Regions from separate parts of the Microbacterium sp. H37-C3 genome, predicted to be linked through region 1. Evidence: predicted binding sites of a transcription regulator. Region 1 holds the regulator's gene; each other region holds the start of a gene.
What was found. Region 1 encodes LexA, which represses DNA repair genes until DNA is damaged. Its sites were predicted from a motif close to TCGAACANNTGTTCGA; they were not measured.

Region 2: a site for LexA is predicted at 2,892-2,907, ahead of O1W71_RS13555 (HNH endonuclease signature motif containing protein). Genes of this name have one in related genera too.
Region 3: a site for LexA is predicted at 3,448-3,463, ahead of O1W71_RS07745 (HNH endonuclease signature motif containing protein). Genes of this name have one in related genera too.

The regions. Positions count from the first base shown of each region.
Region 1 is NZ_JAPVLR010000001.1:928,736-934,612, forward strand. Features, by position in the region: gene O1W71_RS04630 (histidinol-phosphate transaminase) at 1-656, opposite strand, end outside; gene O1W71_RS04635 (LysM peptidoglycan-binding domain-containing protein) at 728-1,087, opposite strand; gene lexA (transcriptional repressor LexA) at 1,344-2,009, shown strand; gene O1W71_RS04645 (prolyl oligopeptidase family serine peptidase) at 2,111-4,036, shown strand; gene hflX (GTPase HflX) at 4,156-5,484, opposite strand; gene O1W71_RS04655 (class I SAM-dependent methyltransferase) at 5,759-5,877, shown strand, end outside.
Region 2 is NZ_JAPVLR010000005.1:92,686-98,562, forward strand. Features, by position in the region: gene O1W71_RS13530 (acyl-CoA synthetase) at 1-3, opposite strand, end outside; gene O1W71_RS13535 (NADP-dependent oxidoreductase) at 123-1,046, shown strand; gene O1W71_RS13540 (GIY-YIG nuclease family protein) at 1,086-1,541, shown strand; gene O1W71_RS13545 (alpha/beta fold hydrolase) at 1,561-2,367, opposite strand; gene O1W71_RS13550 (DUF3140 domain-containing protein) at 2,412-2,744, opposite strand; gene O1W71_RS13555 (HNH endonuclease signature motif containing protein) at 2,942-4,264, shown strand; gene O1W71_RS13560 (intradiol ring-cleavage dioxygenase) at 4,372-5,346, shown strand; gene O1W71_RS13565 (bile acid:sodium symporter) at 5,329-5,877, opposite strand, start outside.
Region 3 is NZ_JAPVLR010000002.1:580,066-585,942, reverse strand. Features, by position in the region: gene O1W71_RS07765 (sodium:calcium antiporter) at 1-440, shown strand, start outside; gene O1W71_RS07760 (hypothetical protein) at 464-796, opposite strand; gene O1W71_RS07755 (DUF2207 domain-containing protein) at 1,097-2,896, opposite strand; gene O1W71_RS07750 (MarR family winged helix-turn-helix transcriptional regulator) at 2,932-3,363, shown strand; gene O1W71_RS07745 (HNH endonuclease signature motif containing protein) at 3,498-4,892, shown strand; gene O1W71_RS07740 (Hsp20/alpha crystallin family protein) at 5,031-5,456, opposite strand; gene O1W71_RS07735 (L-serine ammonia-lyase) at 5,607-5,877, opposite strand, start outside.

The sequences.
Region 1 (5,877 bases):
GAGACGACCAGGCGCTCCCGCTCGCCGAGCAGCGTCAGCGCGGAGGGGCTCTCGCGCGGCGCGAACTCCTGATAGGCCTCGTCGACGATCACGATGCCGTCGGTGGCGTCGTACACCGCCTCGATGACGTCGAGACCGAGCGGCGTGCCGGTCGGGTTGTTGGGCGCGCAGAGGAAGACGACGTCGGGGCGCAGTTCGGAGACTTGCGCCGCAGCGGAGGCCGGGTCGAGCGTGAAGTCGGGGCCGCGCGTGCCCGCGACGTACTGCGCGCCGGTGGCTCGCGTCAGCAGCGGGTACATCGAGTACGTGGGGCCGAAGCCCATGGCGGTGCGCCCCGGGCCGCCGAAGGCCTGGAGCAGGTGCTGCAGCACCTCGTTCGATCCGTTCGCGGCCCAGATGCGATCGGGGGTGAGGCCGTGACCGAGGTACTCGGCGAAGGACTCGCGGAGGTGCGTGAACTCGCGGTCGGGATAGCGGTTGACGTCGCGCAGGGCACGGGCGACGGCATCCAGGATGTCGTCGGCGACCTCTTCGGGAACGGGATGCGTGTTCTCGTTGACGTTCAGCGCGACCGGAAGCGGCGCCTGCGGGGCGCCGTACGGGGTGAGGCCTCGCAGATCGTCTCTGAGGGGCAGATCATCCAGACTCGGGCTCATCCCACCCATGCTAGGCCGCGTCCGAGTCCGGCGTGGCCGCATCCCAGCTTCTGCGCCGAAGACGGCGGGCTTCAGCTCGCGGCGTCGTACTCGGCGGGGATGGCGAGTGTCTGGCCTGCCTCGAGCTGACCAGAGCCGAGGGCGTTCAGCCGGATGATGGCGTCGACGACGTCACGGGGGTCGGCGGCCGGCGCCACCTCTTCAGCGATCGACCAGAGCGATTCGCCCGACATGACGGTCACCGTCGTGAACGACCCCTCGGGCGCGCCCGCCTCGTTGGAGGCGAGTGCTCCCCCGCCGGAGAGCACGGCAGCGGTGACGGCGACGACGGCGGGAAGTGCGGCGATCGCTGCGATGACGCGGCGTCCGCGGCGCGTCAGGCGCAGACGGGTGCGGGGGGCCGGTGCGAAGCGGGCATCGATCGTGGTCATGACATCTCCTCGGGAGCGGTAGGAAGATTCGCTCCCGCCTCTCGGCCGGGAGAGGCGGGTGCGAACTTCGGTTCCGAACGTATCTTCGATATTGTGTGGTGTCAACCACCCACCGAAATCGGAGACCGATCGAAGAGACACGCGGAGCGTTCCGTGATGTCGCTGTCGGATCGGGCTACCTTTTCGACAGCGAGAGCCCACCACGAACCTCCGACATCGGGTCGGGGACGGGGCGCGACGACAGGAGACCGGCGGTATGAGCGAGAAGCCGCAGACGCGACGACGGAAGAATCTGAGCGATAAGCAGCTCGCGATCCTCGAGGTGATCCAGCACGCGATCGCCCGCAACGGCTACCCGCCGAGCATGCGCGAGATCGGCGACGCCGTCGGCCTCAAGTCGCTGTCGAGCGTCACCCACCAGCTGAACCAGCTCGAGCTGAGCGGATACCTCCGCCGCGACCCCGGCAAGACCCGCGCAATGGAGGTCCTCATCGACCTCCCCGGCACGGCCGGCGAGAACCCCGCCGACGCCGCGCCTGCCCTCGGCGACGCCGCCCTCGTGCCGCTCGTGGGCCGCATCGCGGCGGGCGTCCCGATCACCGCCGACCAGCAGGTCGAGGAGATCTTCCCCCTGCCGCGTCAGCTCGTCGGCAAGGGCGAGCTGTTCATGCTCAAGGTCGTCGGCGACTCCATGATCGACGCCGCCATCTGCGACGGCGACTGGGTCGTCGTGCGGGCACAGGCGACCGCCGACAACGGCGAGATCGTCGCGGCCATGCTCGACGGCGAGGCCACCGTCAAGACGCTCCGTCAGCGCGACGGCCACACCTGGCTCCTCCCCCGCAACTCGGCGTTCGAGCCGATCCTCGGCGATGACGCCACCATCCTCGGCAAGGTCGTCGCCGTCCTCCGCACGGTCTGACCTCGCCGCACCGACGGAACTGCGGGAGGGGATGCCGCGACTCGGCGGCATCCCCTCCCGTCGCCCGGCACGACCCGGATCCGCTCGCGTAGCGTGGCGGTATGTCGCAGCAGCAACTCCCGTACGGTTCTTGGCCCTCCCCCCTGACCGCCTCGTGGGCCAGCGCGTCCTCGTTGCGCCTCGACGGCGCGCGCTTCGTCGGGGATGAGATCTGGTGGGGCGAATCCCTTCCCGATGAGGCCGGTCGCGTCGCCGTCATGCGCCGCCGCGACGATTCTGTAGAGGTCGTCCTCCCCGCGCCCGGGAACGCGCGATCGCGTGTGCACGAGTATGGCGGCGGCGCCTGGACGGCGTCCGACGACGGCGAGCTGTTCTTCGTCGACAAGTCGGACCAGCGCATTCGACGCCTCCGCCCGGGCGGCGAGCCCGAGGCGCTCACTCCCGAGGAGAGCGGCACCCACTACGGCGGTCTCCGCTGGCAGCACGCCGCGCTCCTCGCGGTGCGCGAGCGCGAGCGCCCGGGGCGCACTCCGGAACGACACATCGTGCGGATCGACGGCGCGAGCAGCGATGAGAACGCCGCGAGGGGCGACGAAGCGGGAGTGACGGAGCTCGCCGGGGGCAGCGACTTCGTGGCTCAGCCGGCACTGTCACCCGACGGATCACAGCTCGCGTGGGTGGCGTGGGATCACCCCGACATGCCCTGGGACCGCACCCGCATCCGTGTCATCGAGCTCGACGCCCCGGATCGTGTCCGCGAGGTAGCCGGCGGCAGCACGGCCGCGCTGCAGCCGGAATGGACATCGGACGGCCAGCTGCTGCTGCTCGACGAGCCGACGGGGCGCTGGAACCTCCATCGCGTCGACCCCGCGACCGGTGCGGCACCCGTCGCGGTCTCCCCCGCCGACGCCGACACGGGTGGTGGCCTGTGGGTCCTCGGCACCCGGTGGTACGCGCCGCTCGACGACGGCCGCGTCGTGGCCGTCCGCACGCACGGCTCGGACCAGCTCGTGATCATCGACCGCGACGGCGGCGCGATCCCGCTCCCCTTCCCCGCCACCGCTCGACTGCAGATCGAGGACGTCCGCGGCAGCCGCGCCCTCGTGAGCGGCGCCATGCCCGGGGCGAGCGGGCTCTGGCTGGTCGATCTCGACAGCGGCGAGCCGACAGCGGTGCGCGGCGGAACCCCTGATATCGACGAGGCATGGATCCCCCATGCCCGTCAGATCACCACCGAGGGTCCCCACGGCCCGGTGCACGCTTTCGCCTATCCGCCGACAAACCCCGATGTCACGGCGCCGACCGACGAGCTGCCGCCGTACCTCGTCTGGGTGCACGGCGGGCCGACGTCGCACGTGGGCGGTACCGCCGACGCCAAGGCGGCCTACTTCACCAGCCGAGGCATCGGCGTGCTCGACGTGAACTACGGCGGGTCGACCGGGTACGGCCGGTCATACCGTGAACGGCTGAAGGGCCAGTGGGGCGTCGTCGACGTCGATGACGTCGCGGCGGCGGCACGCGGCCTCGCCGCCGACGGACTCGCCGATGCGTCACGGCTCGCGATCGAGGGCGGGTCGGCCGGTGGCTGGACCGTGTTGGCGGCGCTCGTCGGCACGGACGTGTTCGGCGCGGGGGTCTCGCGCTACGGCGTCGGCGATGCCCGCGCCCTCGCGGCCGAGACCCACGATTTCGAGGCGCGCTACCTCGACGGCCTGATCGGTCCCCTTCCCGAAGCGGAGCACGTGTACATCGAGCGGTCGCCGCTGAGCCACGCCGAGGGGTTCCGCGTGCCGCTGCTGCTTCTCCAGGGCGACGAGGACGCCGTCGTGCCGCCGGCGCAGGCCGAGGCCATCCGCGACGCACTCGTCGCGCAGGGCGTGCCCCACGCCTATGTCCTGTACGCGGGCGAGGGGCACGGGTTCCGACGGACGGAGACGATCGTGAACGCTCTGGAGAGCGAGCTGGCGTTCCTCGGCCAGGTGTTCGGTTTCGACACACCCGGCGTCGCGCCGATCGAGCTCGACTGAGCCCGGCGATCGCCTGGCGCTGATACGCCTGTCAGGCCGGCGGTGCTGGTGAGGCCTTCCGCATCCGCGGAGGACTCACCAGCACCGCCGAGCCTGCAGGTGTATCGCCGGCCGCGTGATCAGACGGCGTAGGGCGCGAGCTCAGCCGCGAGACGCTCGGAGACGTGCGCGTGCACGGCCGTGCCGTCCTCCTCGTGCGAGGTGGCGACGATGTGGCCACTCTCGTGCACGGCCGAGATCAGGTCGCCACGGTCATACGGCACGAGAGCGCGCACCTCCACAGCCGGCAGCGGCAGCGCATCCTCGATCGCGGCGCGCAGCTCGTCGATGCCCTCGCCCGTGCGGGACGACACGAAGTGGGCCGTCGGCTCGAGCCCGCGCAGCAGCAGGCGCGCATCGTCGTCGACGAGGTCCGCCTTGTTGAAGACGACGAGCTCACGGGTGGCGCGAGCGCCCACGTCGCCCATCACGTCGCGGACGGTCGCGAGCTGCGCCGCGGGATCGGGATGCGAGCCGTCGACGACGTGCACGATGACGTCCGCGCCCGAGACCTCCTCGAGTGTGGACCGGAACGCCTCGACGAGCTGGTGCGGGAGATTGCGGACGAAGCCGACGGTGTCGGTGAGCGTGAACACGCGCCCGTCGGCGGCCTCGGCCCGACGCACCGTGGCATCCAGCGTCGCGAACAGAGCGTTCTCGACCAGGACACCCGCGCTCGTCAGCCGGTTCAGCAGACTCGACTTGCCGGCGTTGGTGTAACCGGCGATCGCCACCGAGGGGATCGTGTTGCGCCGACGCTCGGCTCGCTTCGCCTCGCGCGACGGCGCGAACTCCCGGATCTGCTTGCGCAGCTGCGCCATGCGGGTGCGGATGCGGCGCCGGTCGAGCTCGATCTTCGTCTCACCGGGACCGCGCGAGCCCATGCCCGCACCGCCCGCGCCGACCTGGCCACCGGCCTGGCGGCTCATCGACTCGCCCCACCCGCGCAGACGCGGCAGGAGGTACTCGAGCTGCGCGAGCTGGACCTGGGCCTTGCCCTCACGGCTCTTGGCGTGCTGGCTGAAGATGTCGAGGATGACCGTGGTGCGGTCGATAACCTTGACTTTCGCGACATCCTCCAGGGCGCGCCGCTGGCTCGGCGCCAGCTCGGTGTCGGCGATCACGGTGTCGGCACCGACGGCGGCGACGAGGTCGCGCAGCTCGGCGGCCTTGCCGCGTCCGATGTAGGTGGCGGGGTCCGGATGCGGCCGCCGCTGCAGAACGCCGTCGAGCACGACCGCACCGGCGGTCTCGGCCAGGGCCGCGAGCTCGCGCAGCGAGTTCTCCGCGTCCTCGTGCGACCCCTGGGGATACACGCCGACGAGCACGACGTTCTCGAGTCGCAGCTGTCGGTACTCGACTTCGGTGACGTCCTCGAGCTCTGTGGACAGGCCGGGGACACGGCGCAGCGCCGCGCGCTCCTCGCGATCCCACTGGTCGCCGTCGGTGTCTCCGTACGACACCGTCGACTCATCCTGCAGCGCCTGCGCGCCGCCGAAGACGCGGATCGACGAGCGCGTCTCCGCGCTCGCGAGCACGCGATCGACCGGGTCCACCGCGATGTCGCCGTCGCCGTCGGGGGTGGTGATATGCGTCATAACTCTCTTCCCGGGATGCCCGTGCCCGGGCATCCGTGAATTCTAGTCTCCCGCCGGTACGTCCGGCTCCGATACGCTCGGATGCATGGGGAGCGATCATTACTTCAGCGCGTCCCCGTCCAGCGAACAGAACCTCCGCCGTATCCGCGTGACCCTCGCGGGTCACGCCGTCGAGGTCACGACCGCGGGCGGGGTGTTCAGCCC
Region 2 (5,877 bases), on a different contig from region 1:
CACGGCGGACTCTCGCGTTTCAGAACGGGATGCCCCCGATTCTACGCGTCCGCCCCGAGAGAGCGCCCGTCAGCGGCATCCCGTCGGGAATCCTGTCGGCCGCCCCGGCGTTTGTCCTGCGCATGAAGGCACTGACGTACAACGAGTTCGGCGGCAACGACCGCTTCGAGATCACCGATCGGGAGATGCCCCACATCGGACCCGACACCCTGGTGGTGCGCGTGGTGGCCGCGGGCCTGAACCCCGTCGACTACAAGGTGCGCGAGGGATACCTCCAGGGCCTGCTCGACGTTCAGCTGCCGGCGGTGCCGGGCTGGGATGTCGCGGGCGTCGTGGAGAAGGTGGGACTGGACACTCCCGAGTTCGAGGTCGGCGACCCGGTGCTGGCCTACGCCCGCGCCGATGTCGTGAGCGGCGGATCGGTCGCCGAATACATGGCTGTTCCCGTGCGCACCGCCACGCGCAAGCCGGAGGGTCTCGAGTTCACCGCGGCCGCCGCGATCCCCCTCACCGGCCTGACCGCGCTGCAGGCGATCGAGCGGTCGGCCGTCGGCGAGGGGGCGACCGTGCTCATCCACGGCGCGGCCGGCGGCGTGGGCTCGTTCGGCGTGCAGCTCGCGCGCCTGCGCGGCGCGCGCGTGATCGGCACCGCGTCGGAGCGCAACCACGACTACCTCCGCGAGCTCGGCGCCGAGCCCGTGGTCTACGGCGACGGCCTCGCCGACCGGGTGCGCGAGATCGCTCCCGAGGGCGTTGACGTCGTGCTCGATTTCGCCGGCGGAAGCTCGCTCGACTCCACGAACGACCTGCTGCGCGAGGGCGGCGTCGTCACCTCGATCGCCGACCCGCGCGCGGCATCCGAGTTCGGCGGCAACTACATCTGGGTGCGCCCGGATGCCTCCCAGCTCGCCGAGCTCGCGCGTCTTGCGGCCGACGGCTCGCTGCGGGTCGAGGTCGCCGAGACCTTCCCGCTCGACGACGCCGCGGCGGCGTACGCGCGGCTGGAAGAGGGGCACACTCGCGGCAAGATCGTCGTCACGGTCTGACGGCGGGTGGATGTCGGAGGCGGGCGGGATCCTGGAGTCGTGCCCGCCTCGAGCCTCGACGCATCCGAGATGCCGTTCCCGTGCCGGGTCTGCGGCGGGCGGGTGGGCGAGGTCGACGCCGACACGGGGCATTGGCTGTGTCAGCGCTGCGGGTGGCGACTCGGCGACGCTTTCGATGCCGACCTGCCCCGCCCGGTCGTGGCCGTCGTCTACTACCTGCGATTCGGCGCCCGCGTGAAGATCGGCACGAGCGAGCGGCCACGGCAGCGGCTCGCCGCCATCCGACATGACGAGCTCCTCGCATTCGAGCGCGGCGGTCGGCCCCTCGAACAGCAGCGACACCGCGAGTTCGCGGCACTGCGAGAGGGCGGCGAGTGGTTCACGCTCACCGGTCCGTTGACCGCGCACATCGAGACGCTGCGGGCAGCGGCATCCGAGCCGTGGCTGGCCTACGACCGCTGGCTCGGCGACGCCTACCGACGGGCGTCGTCGTGAGGCGACGTCCGCCGCCGCGTCATCCTCCGGTGAGGAACTCGATCGCGGTCTGACGGAACACCCGCGAGCCGGGCGCATTGAAGTGATGCCGATCGGGGATCTCGACGAAGCGTCCCTGCGGGGTGGCGGCGGCGAGGGCCTTCGATCCCTCGATGATCGCGTCACGAGAACCTGTGGCGAACAGCACGGGCTGCTCCGGCGCGTTGGCGGGGTCGGGGTCCACCGTGCCCGAGGCGCGCATCCCGCCGGCGATCGCGAGCAGCGCGCGCAGGTCGTTGCCGGGAACGCGCTCGGTGAGCCGCACGTAGTTCTGCGTGACCGGATCGGTCACCTCGGTACCGTTCTCGACGAGCGCTCGCACCTGATCGATGTCGAGGCGGGCGAGCGGGATGCCGTCGGGCACGCCGCCCAGCACGCCGCGGGTGATGCGCGCGGAGAAGTCCTGCAGCACCTCCCAGCCCACGCGCGCTCCCAGGGAGTACCCGACGTACATCGCCGTGTCGACGAGGTAGGTGTCGAGCACCGCCTCGACGTCGGAGGCGAGCTGGTGCAGGTCGTAGTCGGCGGCACGATGCGGCTTGTCACTCGCACCGTGTCCTCGCTGATCGAGGCCGAGGACGCGGAAGCCGGCGCGCTGCAGGTCGCGCACCCAACCGGTCGAGACCCAGTTGTCCTTCGTGTTCGACGCGAAGCCGTGCACGACGACCACCGTCGGAAGGTCGTCCTCTCCCCACGAGTAGGTGGCGATGCGGTGGCCGTCCTCGCCCACGAGGACGAATCGCGGTTCGGGCAGCTCGGTCAGACCGGAGGACGCGGGGATGCTCACGGTTCCATTCTCCTGCTCAGCGGAGGCCTGCTCGGCGGAGGCGGTCACTTCTTCGCGGGATCGTGACCCCAGTTCATGAGCGAGTAGCGCCAGGCGGTCTCGGTGATGTCGCCCGAGGGGCGCTGTGCGAGGTGCCGGTTGACGTAGCCGACGACTTTGCGCATGTGCTTCAGGTCCGACTCGGTGAGGTCGTCCTTTTTGGTGCGCAGGAGGTCGACGATGCGCCGGCCCGACTGGTGGCCCGTCGATTCACCGCCGCCGTCCTTCTGACCGACCTCCTTCGACTCGTCGGTGTCGAGCCATTTCTCGAGCTCGGCGGGGCTCATGTTCACGGCGTCGCGGAAGTCGTGCCGCGTCTGGTCGTCGTCGTCGCTCATGGTGCGATGGTGCCCGCGGCGTCTGCCCGGCCGCATCCTCTTGACAGCACGATGAGTCAGCGCGTTTATGCCGCCTTTTCGTGGTTTTTGTCGTCGGCGGGTTGGGCGTTTCCTGCACAATTCGCTTGCTCAGCGACTTATCCACCGTGGAACGAATATTCGATGCGGATGTCGGAGGGTGCTGACATCATGGGAACATGACATCGAACAGCGGTAGCGGGCTCGGGGGTGACGGTGTCGCGGATGCGTCGCCGCATGCCGAAGCGTTCTCCGTGTTCGCGGAGGCGCTCGACCTGGTCCACGCCGGGGATGTCGCGCGGGTTCGGGCGTTGACGGAACTGGGCCGGTCGGCGTTGCGTGAGGCGCGGCGTGACGGCGTGCAGGGGATGGCGTCGGACATGGAGCTGCGGTCGGTCGCGGCCGAAGCAGCGGGCATGGCGCGGTTGACGGACCGGCGGCTGCAGGGCGAGATCGACCACGCGATGACGGTCATCGACGACTACCCGGCCGTGTTCGAGGCGTGGGCCCAGCGGCGGATCGAACGCGGACACGTGGATGTGGTCGTGCGGGTCGGCGCGCGGGTGCCTGACGAGGTGCGGTCGGCGTACGATGCAGCCGCGATCACGGTGTGCGAGCGGGATGTGCCGTCGCGGGTGCGGGGTGCGCTGGAGGCTCTGGCGGCCCGGCTTCACCCGCAGAACTTCACCGAGCGGCACAAGGCTGCGGCAGCGGAGCGGTGCGTTCGCGTGTTCCACGGAACGGACGGGATGTCGAACCTCGTCGCCAACCTTCCGACGGTCATTGCCGCGGGGATGCTTGACCGGCTCACGCAGATGGGACAGTCCGTGAAGGATGCCCGTGCTGATGGGGCAGGGGAAGGCGAGCCCGACGATACCCGGACGATGGATCAGCTGCGGGCCGACATCCTCGGTGACCTCGTCCTCGGCGGGGCGCCCGTAGTTGACCCGACCTACGGAACCGACCGGGCCGGTGGGCTCGGCGCGATCCGCGCACGCGTTCAGGTCGCCGTCACCGCCGAGACGTTGATGGGGCGTGACGAGAACCCCGCCGAAGCCGTGGGCGCTGCGCTGATCGATGCCGACACGGCGCGCGAGCTCGCCGGGCAGGTCAGCGAGTGGGACCGGCTCTTCATCGACCCCGTCACCCGCACACCGGTCGAGATCGACACCTACCGGCCCACGGCTTCGATGAAGAAGCTCCTGATGGCACGGGATCAGCACTGCCGGTTCCCCGGATGCCGACGGGCCGCGATCCGCTGCGAACTCGACCACACCATCGACCATGCCCTGGGCGGGCACACCCACATCTTCAACCTCGCCCACCTCTGCCAAAGACACCACTCCATGAAGCAGTTCACCAAGTGGGAGGTCCGGCAGGTCGGCGGAGGGGTCCTCGAATGGACCTCACCCCTCGGCCGGGTCTACCGCGAAGACGTCCCCATACCCGCGGTCTGCTTCACCATCGACACGGGCGGACCACCGGAGAGACCACCCTTCTGACAGCGCGGCGGTCTCGCGCGGGTCTCATATCCGGCGCATAGGTCTATCCAACGATACGGATGGGCTGGCGGGCGATGCTCGGTGCACAACCGACCGAGGAGTCAGACGTGAGCCGCATCCCCGAACCCGATCACACGCCCGCGGGACCGGCCTACGAGGGCCGCCTGCTCGACCGCGCCGACGACGAGGTCGTCGATCAGGGCGCCCCGTTCGACATCCGCACGCTGATGACCCGGCGTTCCATGCTGAGCCTCGCCGGCCTCGGCTTGGGCGCCGCGGCTCTCGCGGCCTGCACTCCCACGGCGACGGCCTCGCCCGCCGCATCACCCACGGCGACACCGACCGCGACACCCACCGCAACACCGTCCGCGACAGCCGTCGCGAACTCGGGCCTGCCCGCCGGCGAGATCCCTGACGAGACCGCCGGCCCCTACCCCGGCGACGGCTCGAACGGGCCCGACGTCCTCGAGCGCTCCGGCATCGTCCGCAGCGACATCCGATCGTCCCTGGAGGGCGGCGCGACCGCGGACGGCGTGCCGATGACCCTCCGGCTCACGATCCTCGACACTGCCCGAGGCGATGTGCCGTTCGCCGGGGCCGCCGTCTACGTGTGGCATTGCGACGCCGACGGCGGGTACTCGATGTACTCGAACGGGATCGAGAACGAGACCTACCTGCGAGGGGTGCAGGTCTCCGACGCGTCCGGCGTCGTCACCTTCACCTCGATCATTCCCGCCTGCTACACGGGCCGGTGGCCGCACATCCACTTCGAGGTCTACCCGGACGCGGCGGCGATGACCGACGCCGCGAATGCCATCGCGACGTCACAGGTCGCCCTCCCCGGGGACGTCTGCAGCACCGTCTACGCGCTCCCCGCCTACAGCGGTTCCGCGCGCAATCTTGCGCAGGTCTCGCTCGCCTCCGACAACGTGTTCGGCGACGACGCAGGCGCCCTCCAACTGGCCACCGTCACCGGCGACACGACATCCGGATACGTCGTCTCGCTCACCGCTCGCGTGGACACGACAACGACACCCGCGGCGGGCGCCGCTCCGGGCGGGGTCTCACCCCGCCGACCCTGACCGTTGCGCGCCATGGCCGCAGCCGCGGCCGCGCATGAGCCGGGGCACGACCGCGACCAGCACGAACATCGCGACGAGCTCGACGAGCGTCTGCGTGACCACGACGAGCGGAGTCAACGCGAATGACGCCGGCAGGGCGAGTGCGAGCGGCAGGACGACGAGAGAGTTGCGCGTCACAGTGCTGAAGACCACCGCCCGCCGGCGCGAGACATCGAGTCCGGCCAGACGGCCCGCGACAATCCCCACCATCACTGCGCACGGCACGAACGCGACGAAGATCGGCACGACGGGCGCCAGCGACACCATCGCATCCCCGACCGCGGCCGTCTGCGAGGCGACCGCGACGAATAGCGTCAGCATCATCACCGGCACCATGGCACGCAGCAGCCCGGACGACACCGACCCGACGCGCGGCGAACGGCGCGTTGCCGCCTGCGCGACCGCGGCGAGCGCAAGCGGAACGACGATGAGCAGAACGAACGCTTCGGCGAACGGGCGCGGATCGATGACTGCGACAGCCTCGCCCCCGGC
Region 3 (5,877 bases), on a different contig from region 1:
TCTCCGCGCTCGCGACGCTCGGAGCCGGTGTCGTGCTCGAGCGGGTCGGCGACGCCATCGCCGACGAGATCGGCCTGTCGGGTGTGCTGTTCGGCGCGACCATCCTCGCGCTCGCGACCGCGCTGCCGGAGATCTCCACGGGGCTGCAGGCCATCCGTCAGGGCGACGACAATCTCGCGATGAGCGACATCTTCGGCGGCAATGCGTTCCTGCCCGTGCTGTTCCTCGTGGCCACCCTGATCTCGGGCCAGGCGGTGCTGCCGCAGGCGAATGGAGCCGACATCTACCTCACCGCGCTGGCCGCGCTGCTGACGCTCGTCTACGTCGTCGGACTCATCTTCCGGCCGGCGAAGCGGATCGCCGGGATGGGTGTCGACTCGCTGACCGTGCTCGTTCTCTACGGCGCGGGGATCGCGGGGCTCTTCGCCGTCGCCGCGTGACCGGACCGCGACGGGCGGGCGACTCAGACCTCGTCGGAGCGCGGCGACCGCACCGACCATCCGACCCGCCGCAGCGCATCGGCCAACCGCGCGGCCTCTGTCGCCGCGACATCCCAGGACACGTCCGAGCAGACGTCGACGGCGAGCGGCGGCGGGTCGGCGAACTTCGGGATCTGCACCTCGGCCCACACGTCCCGGCCCAGCCCGACGCGCGGGAAGGCCGTACCCGCGTTCTCGATCGCCCCGTCCGATACGAAGGCGATCGTTTCGAGGGCATCGGGCTTGGCGATCGGCAGGTCGACGACGAGCGTGACCACGAAGGGTCCGCTGGCGGTGTCTCGGCCGTGGGCGTGCACGCGCTCATCCTGACAGACCCGAGGCACTGCGGAGGCCGAAAACCGGATGTCGTCGAGGTGCCGGCTCAGCGTTCCCGATGATTACGAAAAGATAACGGGAAAACCCTTGCTCGTCGTTACCTCGCCGTTATAGAGTGCTCGCACGGTAGCTGTTTTGCTGTGGCAGCCACCGGCATGTGATTGCAGGAAACTCTTGGTGCAAAGGGACGAGGGTCCGACCGAATGCCTCTTCGGTCGGACCCTCAACTGCTTTCCGGCCGCGAGAGCCGACCGCGCGTGACGACCGCGCGTGACGACGCGTCAGGCGCCGCCACCACCTCCTCCGCCGCCTCCCCCGCCGGCAGACCCGCCCCCGCTCGACCCGCCCGAGGTCGACGACGACGACGATGCCGCCGACGACAGCGTGCCGATGCCTGCCGCGAACGACGACGCATCGAACGCCGCCGTTCCCACGTACCACCCCGGCGTCGCGATGCCCGCGTCGCCGTAGAGCGCCGTCAGGTGCGCAGCCCACTCCTTCTCGCGGCCGAACAGCACGGCGTACGGCAGCAGCCGCTCGTAGATCCGGAGCATCTCCCGGGGGTCGTCCGTTGCGACCGGCTCGCGCTCAGCGCCGGTCGGCGATTGCAGCATCCGGATGCGGTCGGCTTCGGCCCACCGGATGAAGAGGTCGAGCCCGCGCAGGTGGTCGCGGATCTCCGCCCCCGTGTCCGACAGCGGCTCACCGGCGACCGCGAAGACGACCACCAGGAACGACGCCGCCGCCAGAACGATGCCGACGATGGGCAGTGCGGGGTGGACGTAAGCGTTCAGCGCGAGCGCACCGAACAGGATGACCAGACTCGCCGCGAGGGCCCATGCGGCGACGGGCCAGCCACGCGCTCCCGCCGGCACGGGCTTGTACATGCCGCGACCGCGGAGACTGTCTTTGGCCATCTTCAGCGCCCGCTGGGTCTCGGTGGACAGCCGGGTGTCGGAGGAGCCGAAGCGGTAGACCTCGCCACGACGGTGATGCGGGAACATGCCGCGCAGGAGTCTGCGCCCGTTCTCGTCGGCGGCCCGAGGATCGACGAGCTCCGCCTGCAGCTTCGCACGTCCCCAGCGGCTCTTCCCATCGTCGACGATGCGGATGGCGCCCACCAGTGCCAGCTCGAGGACCTCGGCGGGAATCGCCTTCGACGTCTTCTGCAACAGCACCGCCGCGTCGATCGCATCGATGCGGCGCGGTAGCGCGTACTCGGCGATGACCGTCGGGCGCCCGGGCTCGTCGCGGAGGTACCGCCGGCGATTGCGCAGCGCCCAGCCGGTGGCGCCGGCGAGCAGCGCCGTCGACCCGGACTGGAGCCATCCGAGCGGCGACGCCAGGAACCCGGTGTCGTACACCTCGAACGTGCCCTCCTCGAACCCGACGGCGAAAGTGAGCGTCTCGTGCGGCGCGAGGTCGGTCGCCGAGGCGGTGACCGCGGTTCCGTCCGGTGAGGCGACGATCTCAGGACACGGCGTGGTGCTGTCCTGCTCGCCGACATAGCAGGCCTGCCGGCCGGCGAGGGCGTCCGCGATAGCGGGGTCGACCCGCAAGGTGGCCGTCACCTGCCGGAACGGCTGATTCCAGTCGGTGCCGTTGACGTCCCAGTAGAACTCGAGCCCGGTGTCCGGGAAGTCCCACACGACATTCTCGAGGTCGTAGGTGAAGACGAAGGTGTTCGGCCCGTGCAGGTACTCGGGCCCGCGCGTCAGGACGCCGAGGGTGCCGTCTTCGCTGTCGGTCTCGACGGGACGGGCATCGCCGTTCTCGTCGGTGACCGAGAGGAGTTCCGGATGCAGCGGCTGCCCGTTGTAGGTCTCGGGCAGAAGGCGGCGCATGCCCCGGTTCTGATCGGACGGGGGGAAATCGGCGACGAAGGTCTCGACGACCCGCATCCTGGCCGTGCCGTCCTCGTCGCGACTGAGGGTGTAGTCCACGGCGAGCGAATCGAAGACGAAGGCGTCGAGATCGGCGGATTCGTCGGCGGATGCCACGGCAGGGACCGCCAGCCCGAAAAGGCCCGTGATCAGCACGAGGACCCCGATCGCGAGTGCCGCCCGGGCGCGACGCATCATGCCGACCAGCTTAGGCGGGCAGTAAAGTTGTCGCCATGAACGATCGTCGTCGCGCCGTTGCCGCGTGGGAGAGTCTCTTCCGCGCGCAGCACGAGATCTTCGACGACATCAGCAATGACTTCGCCGGCGATGAGCTGACCCAGGCCGAGTACGACGTGCTCCTGACGGTCGCGCGAGGCACGGGCCATCGCGCTCGCCTGCGAGACGTCACCGCGAACATGCTCATCAGCCAGCCGAGCGTCTCGCGCCTGGTCGATCGGATGGTCGCGCGCGGCCTCATCACCAAGTGCGGCGACCCGACGGATGGCCGCGGCGCAATGCTCACGGCGACGCCGGAGGGGCTGTCGGCGTTTCGTCGACTCGCCGCCGCCCACGGCCGCTCCATCGCCGAACGCATGTCGGTGCTGTCGACCGAAGAGCTCGAGCAGCTCGAGCAGCTGACGACGAAGCTGCGACGTCTGTCCTGACGACCGCGCGGACCGGAGCCGGTCGCGCGGTGTCGCTCGGGGTCGTTTCCTCCCCAGGCGGAACGGTGCCCCGACTTTCGACAACCGAACATAGGTTCGACTCGGATGTCGTACCCCGCTGTCACAATGGGAACATGACGGCGAGTGACGGGGGTGGCGAGGCGCGACGCGACGACGTCACGCCGTCGCAAGCGCTCGCTTTTGCGAGATACGCGGAGGCCCTTGACCTCTCTCACGCCGCTGACATCGCTCGCACCCGGGCGCTGGCCGACCTGGGTCATGCCGCCCTGCACGACGCGCGCCGCGACGGGGTGCGGGGTATGGCGTCGAACATGGACTTGCGGTCGGTCGCGGCCGAAGCAGCGGGCATGGCGCGGTTGACGGACCGGCGGCTGCAGGGCGAGATCGACCACGCGATGACCGTCATCGACGACTACCCCGCGGTGTTCGAGGCGTGGGTGCAGCGGCGGATCGAACGCGGACACGTGGATGTGGTCGTGCGGGTCGGCGCGGGAGTGCCTGCGGAGGTCCGGGGGTCGTTCGCGGAGGCCGCGATCGCGGTGTGCGAGCGGGATGTGCCGTCGCGGGTGCGGGGTGCGCTGGACGCGTTGGCGGCCCGGTTGCATACGCAGACGTTCACGGAGCGGCACAAGGCCGCGGCGGCGGAGCGGTGCGTGCGGGTGTTCCACGGGTCGGATGGGATGTCGAATCTCGTCGCGAACCTTCCGACGGTCATCGCCGCGGGGATGCTCGACCGACTCACGCAGATGGGGCAGTCGGTGAAGGACGCGCGGGTCGCGACTGGTCCGGAGGGGGGAGCGGATGCCGCGGGGGCGGCGGATGCTGCGGAGGCGGCTGAGCCCGCCGACACGCGGACGATGGATCAGCTGCGCGCCGACATCCTGGGCGACCTGGTGCTCGGCGGGGCGCCGGTCGTCGATCCGACGTATGGGACCGATCGGGCCGGTGGGCTCGGGGCGATCCGGGCGCGCGTTCAGGTCGCGGTCACGGCGGAGACGTTAATGGGGCGTGACGAGAACCCCGCCGAAGCAGTCGGGGCCGGGCTCGTTGATGCCGAGACCGTGCGGCAGCTCGCGGGGCAGGTGTCGGAGTGGGACCGGTTGTTCATCGACCCGGTCACCCGCACCCCGGTCGAGATCGACGCCTACCGGCCCACGGCTTCGATGAAGAAACTCCTGATGGCCCGGGATCAGCACTGCCGGTTCCCCGGATGCCGCAGAGCCGCGATCCGCTGCGAGCTCGACCACACCATCGACCACGCCCTCGGCGGGCACACCCACATCTTCAACCTCGCCCACCTGTGCCAGCGACACCACTCGATGAAGCAGTTCACGAAGTGGGAGGTTCGGCAGGTCGGTGGCGGGGTCCTCGAATGGACCTCACCCCTCGGCCGGGTCTACCGCGAAGACGTCCCCATACCGGCCGTCTGCTTCACCATCGCCACCACGGACCCGCCACCGGATGCGACACGCGGCGGACCGCCGGCGGACGAACCGCCACCCTTCTGAGGGCTGCAGCCACGCAGTCGGGCGCGCGCATCGCGCACCTTCGAATCGGTCGCGGGCGCTGGGGGATATACGCGAAGGGGCGGCCGCCGCCCCCGAAAGAGCTGCGGCCGCCCGTCGTGCGAACGCGGATCTGCGCGATCAGTTCTCGATCGGCACCACCGGCGCGGCTGCGTCGGTCGTGACCTCGACCTTGCGCGGCTTGGCCTTCTCGCTGACCGGGATGGTCACGGTCAGGACGCCGTTGTTGTAGGTCGCGGCGATGCCTTCCGTGTCGACACCCTGGCCGAGGTTCAGCTGACGCAGGAAGCTCGCGGCTTCACGCTCGCGCGTGATCCACTTCACTCCGTCACCGCTCGCGAGCGTTCGCTCGGCGCGGATGGTCAGCAGCTGGCCGTCGACGTCGATGTCGACCGAGCCCGGGTCGATGCCGGGCAGGTCGGCGGTCATCACGTAGTGGTCGCCGTCACGGTAGAGGTCCATCGGCATGCGACGGGGGCCGCGGCGCGTGTCGAAGAGGCTCGAGGCGATGCGGTCGAGGTCGCGGAACGGGTCATAAGTAGCCATCGATCTTTCCCTTCTCTGATGCTTCGTGTTGAGATCTGAAAGTTGAGCCGTCTCGGCTCAACTGCATCCAGATTAGCACTCTCCCCCATCGAGTGCCAAGGGTTCTCGCACAGCGAACAGCGCCCCGAAGACGGGGCGCGAGAGGGCCTCTCAGCACTCGACGACGTTCACGGCGAGACCGCCCTCGCTCGTCTCCTTGTACTTGTGCGACATGTCGATCCCGGTCTGGCGCATCGTCTCGACGACGGCATCCAGCGACACGTAATGCTGCCCGTCACCCCGCAACGCGAGTCGCGCCGCGGTGACCGCCGTCGATGCCGCGATCGCGTTGCGCTCGATGCACGGGATCTGCACGAGGCCACCGACCGGGTCGCACGTGAGCCCGAGGTGGTGCTCCATCGCGATCTCCGCCGCATTCTCG